Linked DNA regions of Niveibacterium microcysteis. Each later gene encodes a partner of the first gene's protein in a complex. Links are inferred from orthologs where the notes say so. Each region holds a gene or a part of one and is shown in the gene's direction. Other genes may lie near its edges.

Evidence for each region. The genes of interacting proteins can lie anywhere in the genome.
Region 2: the proteins of holA (region 1) and dnaN are in contact, whole or in part, in a cryo-EM structure (PDB 8GIZ), measured with the Escherichia coli proteins. The link is inferred for Niveibacterium microcysteis from one-to-one orthologs.
Region 3: the proteins of holA (region 1) and holB are in contact, whole or in part, in a cryo-EM structure (PDB 8GIZ), measured with the Escherichia coli proteins. The link is inferred for Niveibacterium microcysteis from one-to-one orthologs.

The regions. Positions count from the first base shown.
Region 1 is NZ_CP071060.1:783,245-786,265, reverse strand. What follows is about bases 62-3,012. They hold holA (DNA polymerase III subunit delta), read left to right. Parts: upstream 62-998; coding sequence 999-2,027; downstream 2,028-3,012. Other genes in these bases: lpdA (dihydrolipoyl dehydrogenase), read right to left, coding at 2,543-3,012; JY500_RS03670 (LPS-assembly lipoprotein LptE), read left to right, coding at 464-994; JY500_RS03675 (GNAT family N-acetyltransferase), read left to right, coding at 62-467. Outside these bases: more of JY500_RS03675, read left to right, coding at 1-61; more of lpdA, read right to left, coding at 3,013-3,021. UniProt on the Escherichia coli protein: Part of the beta sliding clamp loading complex, which hydrolyzes ATP to load the beta clamp onto primed DNA to form the DNA replication pre-initiation complex.
Region 2 is NZ_CP071060.1:1,042-3,990, forward strand. What follows is about bases 71-2,949. They hold dnaN (DNA polymerase III subunit beta), read left to right. Parts: upstream 71-897; coding sequence 898-2,001; downstream 2,002-2,949. Other genes in these bases: dnaA (chromosomal replication initiator protein DnaA), read left to right, coding at 71-384; gyrB (DNA topoisomerase (ATP-hydrolyzing) subunit B), read left to right, coding at 2,127-2,949. In the rest of the region: more of dnaA, read left to right, coding at 1-70. UniProt on the Escherichia coli protein: Confers DNA tethering and processivity to DNA polymerases and other proteins. Acts as a clamp, forming a ring around DNA (a reaction catalyzed by the clamp-loading complex) which diffuses in an ATP-independent manner freely and bidirectionally along dsDNA.
Region 3 is NZ_CP071060.1:2,498,089-2,501,158, reverse strand. What follows is about bases 71-3,070. They hold holB (DNA polymerase III subunit delta'), read left to right. Parts: upstream 71-1,048; coding sequence 1,049-2,092; downstream 2,093-3,070. Other genes in these bases: JY500_RS11245 (TatD family hydrolase), read left to right, coding at 2,542-3,070; JY500_RS11250 (PilZ domain-containing protein), read left to right, coding at 2,089-2,454; tmk (dTMP kinase), read left to right, coding at 435-1,052; mltG (endolytic transglycosylase MltG), read left to right, coding at 71-438. In the rest of the region: more of mltG, read left to right, coding at 1-70. UniProt on the Escherichia coli protein: Part of the beta sliding clamp loading complex, which hydrolyzes ATP to load the beta clamp onto primed DNA to form the DNA replication pre-initiation complex.

The DNA.
Region 1 (3,021 bases):
TGGCGCCGCCCGAAGTATTTGCCAACACGCTGCAGCTGCCCTACCCCGGTATCGAACTGTGGGTGGAACGGCTCAAGAACAACAAGCCGAACGAGTCGCCGCTGGTGGCGGAAGTCGACGGACAAATCGTCGGCTGCGCCGGCCTTCATCGCGAGATCGAAGTGCGGCGCGCCCACGCAGCCCAGCTCGGCATCACCGTCGATCTGGCTTGGCAGGGCCAGGGCATCGGCCGCGCACTGATGACGGCCCTGCTCGACACCGCCGACAACTGGCTCGGCCTGTTGCGGATCGAACTGCAGGTGTTCGCCGATAACGCGCGCGCGATAAAGCTGTACGAGTCCTGCGGCTTCGTGCAGGAAGCGGTACTGAAAAGCCACGGGCTGCGCAACGGCGACTATGTGGACACCCTCGTGATGGCGCGCCTTCACCCCAAGCCGCCGCGCCTGCGGCCGGAGATTCAACCGTGACTCGAATCCGATCCGCCCTTCTGCTTGCAGGGCTGACCCTGCTCGGCGCCTGCGGCTTCCACCTGCGCGGCCCGCAGCCGCTGCCGTTCAAGTCGATCCACCTGGGTGTGTCGGCCTACAGCGAATCAGGCGCCAACCTGCGCCGGCAGATCGCAGCCAACGGCGGCACCAAGATCGTGGATAGCCCGGCCGAAGCCGAAGTCAGCCTGGTAATCCTTCAGGACGTGAAGGAGAAGATCATCCTGAGCCTGAACACCGACGGCCGTGTGCGTGAATACGAGCTGCGCGACCGCATCGTGTTCAAGGTGGTCGATCGCGGCGGGCGCGAAGTGATCCCGGCCACCGAAGTCGCCACGAAGCGCGAGATGACCTTCAACGACGCACTGGTGCTGGCGAAGGAACAGGAAGAAGCGCAGTACTACCGCGAGATGGAGAACGACCTGATCCAACGCGTGCTGCGCCGCATGGCTGCCGCACCGTGGCCGCTGCCGGAGTTGCCGGCCACCCAATCGGCGCCGACGCGCTAAGCAGATGGCGGTTCGGCCGGAACAGCTCGCCAGCCAGCTCGAACGCGGCCTCGCGCCGCTCTACATCGTGCATGGTGACGAACCACTGCTGGTGCTCGAAGCCGGCGACGCGATCCGCGCCGCAGCACGCACCCGTGGCATCGACGAACGCGAAGTGCTGGTCGTCACCCAGGGCTTCAAGTGGAACACCCTGGAGATGGCCGCGGGTAACTTGTCCCTGTTCGGCTCCAGCAAGCTGATCGACCTGCGCATTCCGACCGGCAAGCCCGGCCGCGAAGGCGGCGAGGCGCTGCAGCGCTACGTCAAACACCTCGACCCGCAAGGCGTCATCACGCTGATCACGCTGCCGCAACTCGACTGGGCTGCCCGCAAGGCCGCATGGTTCGTCGCGCTGCTCGAAGCCGGCGTCGAAGTCGAATGCAATGCGCCGGCCCTGCCCCAGTTGCCGGACTGGCTGGCCGGGCGGCTGGCACGCCAGAAGCAGCGCGCACCGCGCGATGCGCTGGAATTCATTGCCCAGCACGTCGAAGGCAACCTGCTCGCCGCACATCAGGAGTTGCAGAAGCTCGGCCTGCTGTTCGAGCCAGGCGAGCTGACGCTTGAGCAGGTGCAGGACTCGGTGCTGAACGTCGCGCGTTACGACACGGAAAAGCTGCGCCTCGCCCTGCTCGAAGGCGACCCCGCCCGCCTGACCCGTCTGATCGAAGGTTTGCAAGGCGAAGGCGCGGCGCCACCGCTGGTGCTGTGGGCGATGGCGACCGAGATCCGCACGCTGGCGCTGCTGCGCGCAGGGCAAGACAGCGGTCAACCGCTCGCGGCGCTGTTCAAGCGCGAGCGGGTGTTTGATCGCGAGAAACAGGCTCTGATTCAGCGCGCCCTGCCACGTCTGCCGCTCGGCACACTGCGCGCGGCACTGATGCATGCCGCCCGCGTCGACCGCATCATCAAGGGCGTCGGCGATGGCGAGCTCTGGAACGAGTTCCTGCAGTTAGCTTTGCGGCTGGCGAACACACCACGGCGCCGGCGAGCCTGACACGACAAGCGTGGACAAAAAAATGGCGACCTGAGGTCGCCGAGCTTTTGTTATTCACCCTTGCGCCGAAGCGGTGGGTGTCTGTACGCGCAGTCCGTTGTTTGAAGCGGCGGTTATTCTCGCTCGCCATTGGGTGACAGGAACAGCCCGGTGCGCACGGCTGGCGTCATGACAAGGGGGAGGAGCCATGCGCGTCCCGATGCGGGGAGGGAGGGATTTCACCGGGAAGCTCTGTGCGTCTCCGGGCGTCCGTCAGGGTTAACCCTAATCCACCTTCCGCACCAAAGCAAGGAAATCGCCATTCAATATTTTTATGGCATCGCCGGCACCAAGCGCCGCAAGCCCTTGAATGGAAAAGCGGCGGCTCCGTAGAGCCGCCGCGTTCCAATTGAACTCACCGCCCGATCAGGCGGGAGCTCCCTGCGCTCCCGATGCGTCAGCCAAGCGGCCAGGCATCGGGCCTCCCCCCAGGGGGGCCCGGGTCGGAAGCGCAGTCAGTCTCCCCCGAGACGTTCTTACTTCTTCTTCATCGGCGGCAGATCGGTACAGGTGCCTTCGAAGACCTCTGCCGTCATGCCGATCGACTCACCCAGCGTCGGGTGCGGGTGGATCGTCTTGCCGATATCCACCGCATCACAACCCATCTCGATCGCCAGCGCGATCTCGCCGATCATGTCGCCCGCGTTCGGGCCGACGATGCTGCCGCCGACCACGCGATGCGTCTCTTCGTCGAAGATCAGCTTGGTGAAGCCGTAATCGCAGCCGTTCGCGATGGCACGACCCGAAGCGGCCCACGGGAACTTCGCCACGTTAATCTTGCGGCCACTCGCCTTGGCATCGATCTCGGTCACGCCAACCCAGGCGACTTCCGGCTCGGTGTAGGCCACCGACGGAATGATCGTCGCGTCGAAGAAGGACTTCTGACCGGCTGCCACTTCCGCGGCGACGTGTGCTTCATGCACGCCCTTGTGCGCCAGCATCGGCTGGCCGACGA
Region 2 (2,949 bases), 780 kb from region 1 along the record:
AAGAAGGTGCTGGCCTTTGCCCGCTTCCATGGCCGCGATATCAGCCTTGAGCTCGCCAAGGAAGCCTTGCGCGACCTGTTGGCCGCACACAACCGCCAGATCACCTTCGAGCTGATCCAGAAGACCGTCGCCGACTACTACAAGATCAAGGTCGCCGACATGCATTCGAAGAAACGCACCCGCGCCATCGCCCGCCCGCGCCAGGTTGCGATGTTCCTCGCCAAGGAACTCACACCCTCCTCGCTGCCGTCCATCGGCGAGGCCTTCGGTGGCCGCGACCACACCACGGTGTTGCACGCATGCCGGACGATTGCTGAGCTTCGACTCGCTGATCAACAGCTCAACCACGATCTGCATGTGTTGACGCAGACCTTGCGTGGTTGACGCCGAAAACTGTGGATTCAGGGTGGATAGAGCAAGGGGGCGTTTGGGGACAAGCTTGAAGATATCGAGATGGCTGGAAACCGTCCCCACTTGTTCATCGGATAGTACCGTCGTTCCAAACAGGGTTTCAGACCGTTCAAGCGATTGTTTTTATTGTGTAATTTTCACTTATGCACAGAAACAGGTCTTGGTTTACTAATAGTAGTTATATGTTTACAAGATCTTGTTAACAACTGACTGTGAAGCGAATGCGTGTTCTGCGTCGATTGTTTGACCATCGGCTGACCAAAATCGAAACCGCATCAGTGTGAATATTCAGTGGGAAGACCGTGGCAAGATTTGGGGATAAGCGCATCAATTCGGTCGATGAGCAAAACACTCCCCAGTTGTTCATCAAACGCTACGCAGTTTATGAACAGGGTTTTAAGTGCATTAAGCGATTGTATCTATTGGATATTCTGTGTTTATCCACAGAAACCGGGTGCAGTTAACTAATAATAGAGGTTTACTTAAATGCTTCTGTTAACAGCTTCTCGTGAAGCCTTGTTGGGCCCCCTGCAGTCGGTTTCAGGGATCGTCGAAAAACGGCACACGCTGCCGATCCTGTCGAACGTGCTGATCGAAAAGCACGGTGACGACGTCACGCTGCTTGCTACTGACATCGAGATCCAGATCCGCACCTCCGGCCTTGCCAGCGGCGGTACCGACGCCAGCTTCACGGTCGGCGCGCGCAAGTTCCAGGACATCCTCCGCGCCCTGTCTGATGGCACCGAGGTCAACCTCAAGCTCGAGGCAAACCGCCTGTCCCTGCACGCCGGCAAGAGCCGCTTTGCGCTGCAGACGCTGCCTGCGTCCGACTACCCCCGTATGCAGTTCAACGATGCCGAGGCGGTCAGCTTCACGGTGTCGCAGAAGGCCTTCAAACGCCAGCTCGCCCAGGTCGCCTACTCGATGGCGGCACAGGACATCCGCTACTACCTCAATGGCCTTTTGGTTGTTGCTCAGGGCAACGAACTGCGCATGGTGGCCACCGACGGTCACCGCCTTGCATTCGCTTCGGCCGAAATCGACGCGGATTTGCCGAAAACCGAAGTCATCCTGCCCCGCAAGACGGTGCTTGAGCTCGCTCGCCAGCTGGCGGATAGCGATGAACCCCTCGAAATCGCCCTCGCCGGCAATCAGGCACGCTTCCGCTTTGGCCCGATCGAGCTGATCACAAAGCTCATCGACGGCAAGTTCCCGGACTACGAGCGCGTGATTCCGCAAAACCATCCGAAGCTGCTGATTCTTGGCCGGACGATGTTGCTGGCGTCGCTGCACCGCGCCGCAATTCTCACCAACGAGAAGTTCCGGGGCGTTCGTGTGGTACTGTCCTCTGGTAGCCTCAAGATCATCAGCTCGAACGCCGAGCAGGAAGAGGCTCAGGAAGAGATCGAAGTCGACTACGCCGGCGACTCGGTCGACATTGGTTTCAATGTCACCTACCTGCTCGATGTGCTGACGAACTCAGCCACCGACGAGATCGAGCTGCGGCTCAACGATGGCAACTCCAGCGCGCTGATCACCCTGCCGGGCGACGAGCGCTTCAAGTACGTCGTGATGCCGATGCGGATCTAAGCCGACAGTCATTCCCAGCGTTAGGCCACGGAATTGCAGGCGGGCGCGAACGGCTCATTCAGCCGTTCGCGCCTGGTCGTATGATCCGCGGCGATGAATTTCAGTTTTTGAAGCAAGGTCACCCGATGTCCGAACAGAACCAGCAACCCGCCTACGACGAAGACAGCATCCAGCAGCTTGAAGGGCTGGAGGCCGTGCGCAAGCGCCCTGGCATGTACATCGGTGACACCTCTGACGGCACCGGTCTGCACCACATGGTGTTCGAAGTCGTCGATAACGCGATCGACGAAGCGCTGGCGGGCCACTGCGACGACATCGTCGTCACGATCCACACCGACAACTCGATCTCGGTCACCGACAACGGTCGTGGCATTCCGGTCGGCATCAAATTCGACGACAAGCACGAACCCAAGCGCTCGGCGGCTGAGATCGTCATGTGCGTGCTGCACGCAGGCGGCAAGTTCAACCAGAACAGCTACAAGGTCTCAGGCGGTCTGCACGGCGTTGGTGTGTCGTGTGTGAATGCGCTCTCGAAATGGCTGCGGCTGACGATTCGTCGCGACGGCAAGAAGCACTTCCTCGAGTTCAACCGCGGCCACGCCGTGGACCGCCTGCTCGAAGTGCAGAACGGGGTCGAAGTCTCGCCGCTTCGCGTCATCGGTGACACCGAGAAACGCGGCACCGAAGTGCACTTCCTTGCCGATGAAGAGATCTTCGGCACCGTCGAATTCCATTACGAGATTCTCGCGAAGCGTCTGCGCGAGCTCTCCTTCCTGAACAACGGCGTGCGCATTCGCCTGATCGATCAGCGCACCAACCGCGAGGAAGACTTTGCCTTCTCCGGCGGCGTGCGTGGCTTCGTCGAGTACATCAACCGTGCGAAGACGGTGTTGCACCCCAACGTCTTTTACGCGGCCGGTGCCACTCAGGTGCCGGTCAGCGGTGGCG
Region 3 (3,070 bases), 1.7 Mb from region 1 along the record:
TCGAAGCGGGATCCGGATCTGCCTGTCAGCTCGCCTTACGAGGCGCTGATCATGGCCTCGCTGATCGAAAAGGAAACCGGTATCGCGGAGGATCGGCCACGCATCGCGTCGGTTTTCTACAATCGTTTGCGGATCGGTATGCCGTTGCAGACCGATCCCACGGTGATCTATGGTCTCGGCCCTAATTTCGACGGCAACCTGCGCAAGGCCGATCTGCAGGCCGATACGCCGTACAACACCTACACCCGTCGCGGCTTGCCGCCAACACCGATTGCGATGCCGAGCGAGGCAGCGCTGGCTGCGGCCTTGCACCCGCCGCGCACGCCCTACCTGTATTTCGTGGCTCGTGGCGATGGGTCGAGTGAATTCTCCCGTACCTTGGACGAACATAATCGCGCCGTCGCGCGCTATCAGAAACGCAAGGGCAACAACCGATGAGCGGACGCTTCATCACCTTTGAAGGGATAGACGGTGCTGGCAAGAGCACCCAGATCGCAGCCGCGGTGGCATTGATCGCTGGCCGAGGCCTCCAGGTCGTGCAGACGCGGGAGCCTGGCGGTACTCCGTTGGCCGAAAAACTGCGTGAACTGGCGCTGCATGAACCGATGCATCTTGAGACCGAGGCGCTGGTGATGTTCGCTGCGAGGCGGGAACATCTGGCCGCGAAGATCGAGCCGGCGCTGTCTGCCGGGCAGTGGGTCGTCTGCGATCGCTTCTCGGACGCGACGTACGCGTACCAAGTGGGCGGGCGTGGCCTTGCCGCGGACAAGTTTGCCGTGCTTGAGCAATGGGTCCATCCCCATCGCCAGCCGGATCTGACCTTCCTGTTTGATCTGGATCCCGCGATCGCCGCCGCGCGTATGGCGGCAAGCCGCAGCGAAGGCGACCGCTTCGAACGCGAGCAAGCCGACTTCTTTGCGCGCGTGCGTGCCGCCTACCTCGCGCGCGCTCGTGACTGTTCCGCGCGCTTCCATGTGCTGGATGCCACCCGGACGCCGGATGACATTCAGCGAGAGGTGGAAGAGGTGATCCGGGAGCGCTTCTTCGCATGATTCTTCCCTGGCATCAAACGCTGTGGACACGTCTGGCCGCCGCGGGCGAACGCGGGCACCATGCCTTGCTGCTGGCCGGCCCCCCAGGTGGCGGCAAGCGCCAGTTCGCCGAGGCGGTTGCCGCTGCGAGGCTGTGCGATCGGCCCGGCGCAGAGGGATACGCCTGCGGTGAGTGTGAGGCCTGCACCTGGCGCGCAGCGGGTACCCATCCGGATCTGTTCCGGCTCGTGCCTGAGGCGGACGAGGCCGCGGATGACGTCAGCGAGGCTGACAAGGAAAGTGCCAAGTCACGCCAGATCAAGGTGGAGCAGATCCGGCAGCTCCAGGACTCGCTCACCCGCAAGGGTCATCGTGGCGATCGCCGCGTGGTGCTGGTGGACCCTGCGGAGGCCATGAACGCCGTGACCGCAAACGGGCTCCTCAAGCTGCTCGAAGAGCCGCCGGTTGGCGTGCTGTTCCTTCTGATCACGCGCGCGCCGGATCGGCTGCTCCCGACCATTCGCAGCCGCGCGCAACGTTGGGATTTCCCAGCCCCGGATGCCGCTCAGGCGTCGGCCTGGCTGGCTGAGCAGGGGATCAAGGATTCGGCGACCTGGCTCGGCTTTGCTGGCGGTATGCCGGTTGCAGCAGAGGAACTTTCGTCCGGCCCGCTGGCGGCCTGTCGCGCTCGCTTCGTCAAGGACATCACGACCCTGCCACAACGCGACCCCGTCGAACTTGCCGGCACATGGGATACCTGGCTTCGAAGCAAGGATGCTCAGGCGGCCGCATTCGACATGCCGCGCCTGGCCGACTGGTTGTTGCGCTGGTATGCCGACCTGGCTGCAGCAGCCAGCGGTGCGCCGCTTCGGTATTTCACCGATGCAGAATCCGCTTTGCGTGGGCTGACGCGCGGCTGGAACGCCGAAGAAGCGCTCGGTTGCTACAATGATGGACTGAACCTGCGCCGCGTGGCGGCGCACCCGCTCAACGCACGCTTGCTGCTCGAAGATACCCTGCTGCGATACTGTCGCCGCCTCGCTACCGGGAGAACCGCATGAGTACGCCCCAGCCATCGACCATTGCGCGTCCAGCGGTGCTGTCGCTCAGCATCAACTCCAAGTCCGCACTGTTCGCGGCCTACATGCCTTTCATCCGCAACGGTGGCTTGTTCATCCCGACCAACAAGACCTATGGTCTGGGCGACGAAGTCTTCATGCTGCTGCAGTTGATGGACGATCCGGCCAAGCTGCCGGTCAAAGGCAAGGTCGTCTGGTGTACGCCGCCCAACGCCCAGGCCGGTCGTACGCAGGGCGTCGGCGTGCAGTTCACCGAAGACGAGAGCGGCTCCACCGTTCGCGCCAAGATTGAGCAAGTGCTCGGCGCGCATATCGGCTCGAATCGCCCCACCCACACCATCTGATTTGGCGTTCGCGCCGCGTCGTGCCACCGCGATCGTTTATCGCGTCGGCGGGCCGTCGCGTGCTTCTCGTAGCGCGCTTGGATAGCCATGTTTGTAGATTCACACTGTCACATCGATTTCTCTGATCTGGTCGACCTTGGCGAGAAGTTGTTCGCCGATATGCATCAGGCGGGCGTCACGCACGCGCTTTGTGCTGGCGTCAGCATCGAGCGCCTCCCTGGGGTACTCGCGATTGCGGAGGCGCGCCCCAACGTGTTCTGCTCCGTGGGCGTGCACCCGGAACACACCGAGGGTGAGGATCCGGATGCCGCGCGTCTGCAAGCACTCGCAGCGCACCCGAAGGTAGTGGCGATTGGCGAGACCGGGCTCGACTACTACTGGCACAAGGACAAGCCGGAATGGCAGCGCGAGCGTTTTCGCCAACATATCCGCGCAGCCCGCGCCTGTGGCAGGCCGCTGATCGTGCATACGCGCGATGCGGCGGATGACACCTTGCGGTTGATGCGCGAAGAGGGCGCCGATGCATGTGGCGGCGTGATGCACTGCTTTACGGAGTCTTGGGATGTCGCCGCCGGCGCGATGGAGCTGGGCTTCTACATTTCCTTTTCCGGCATCG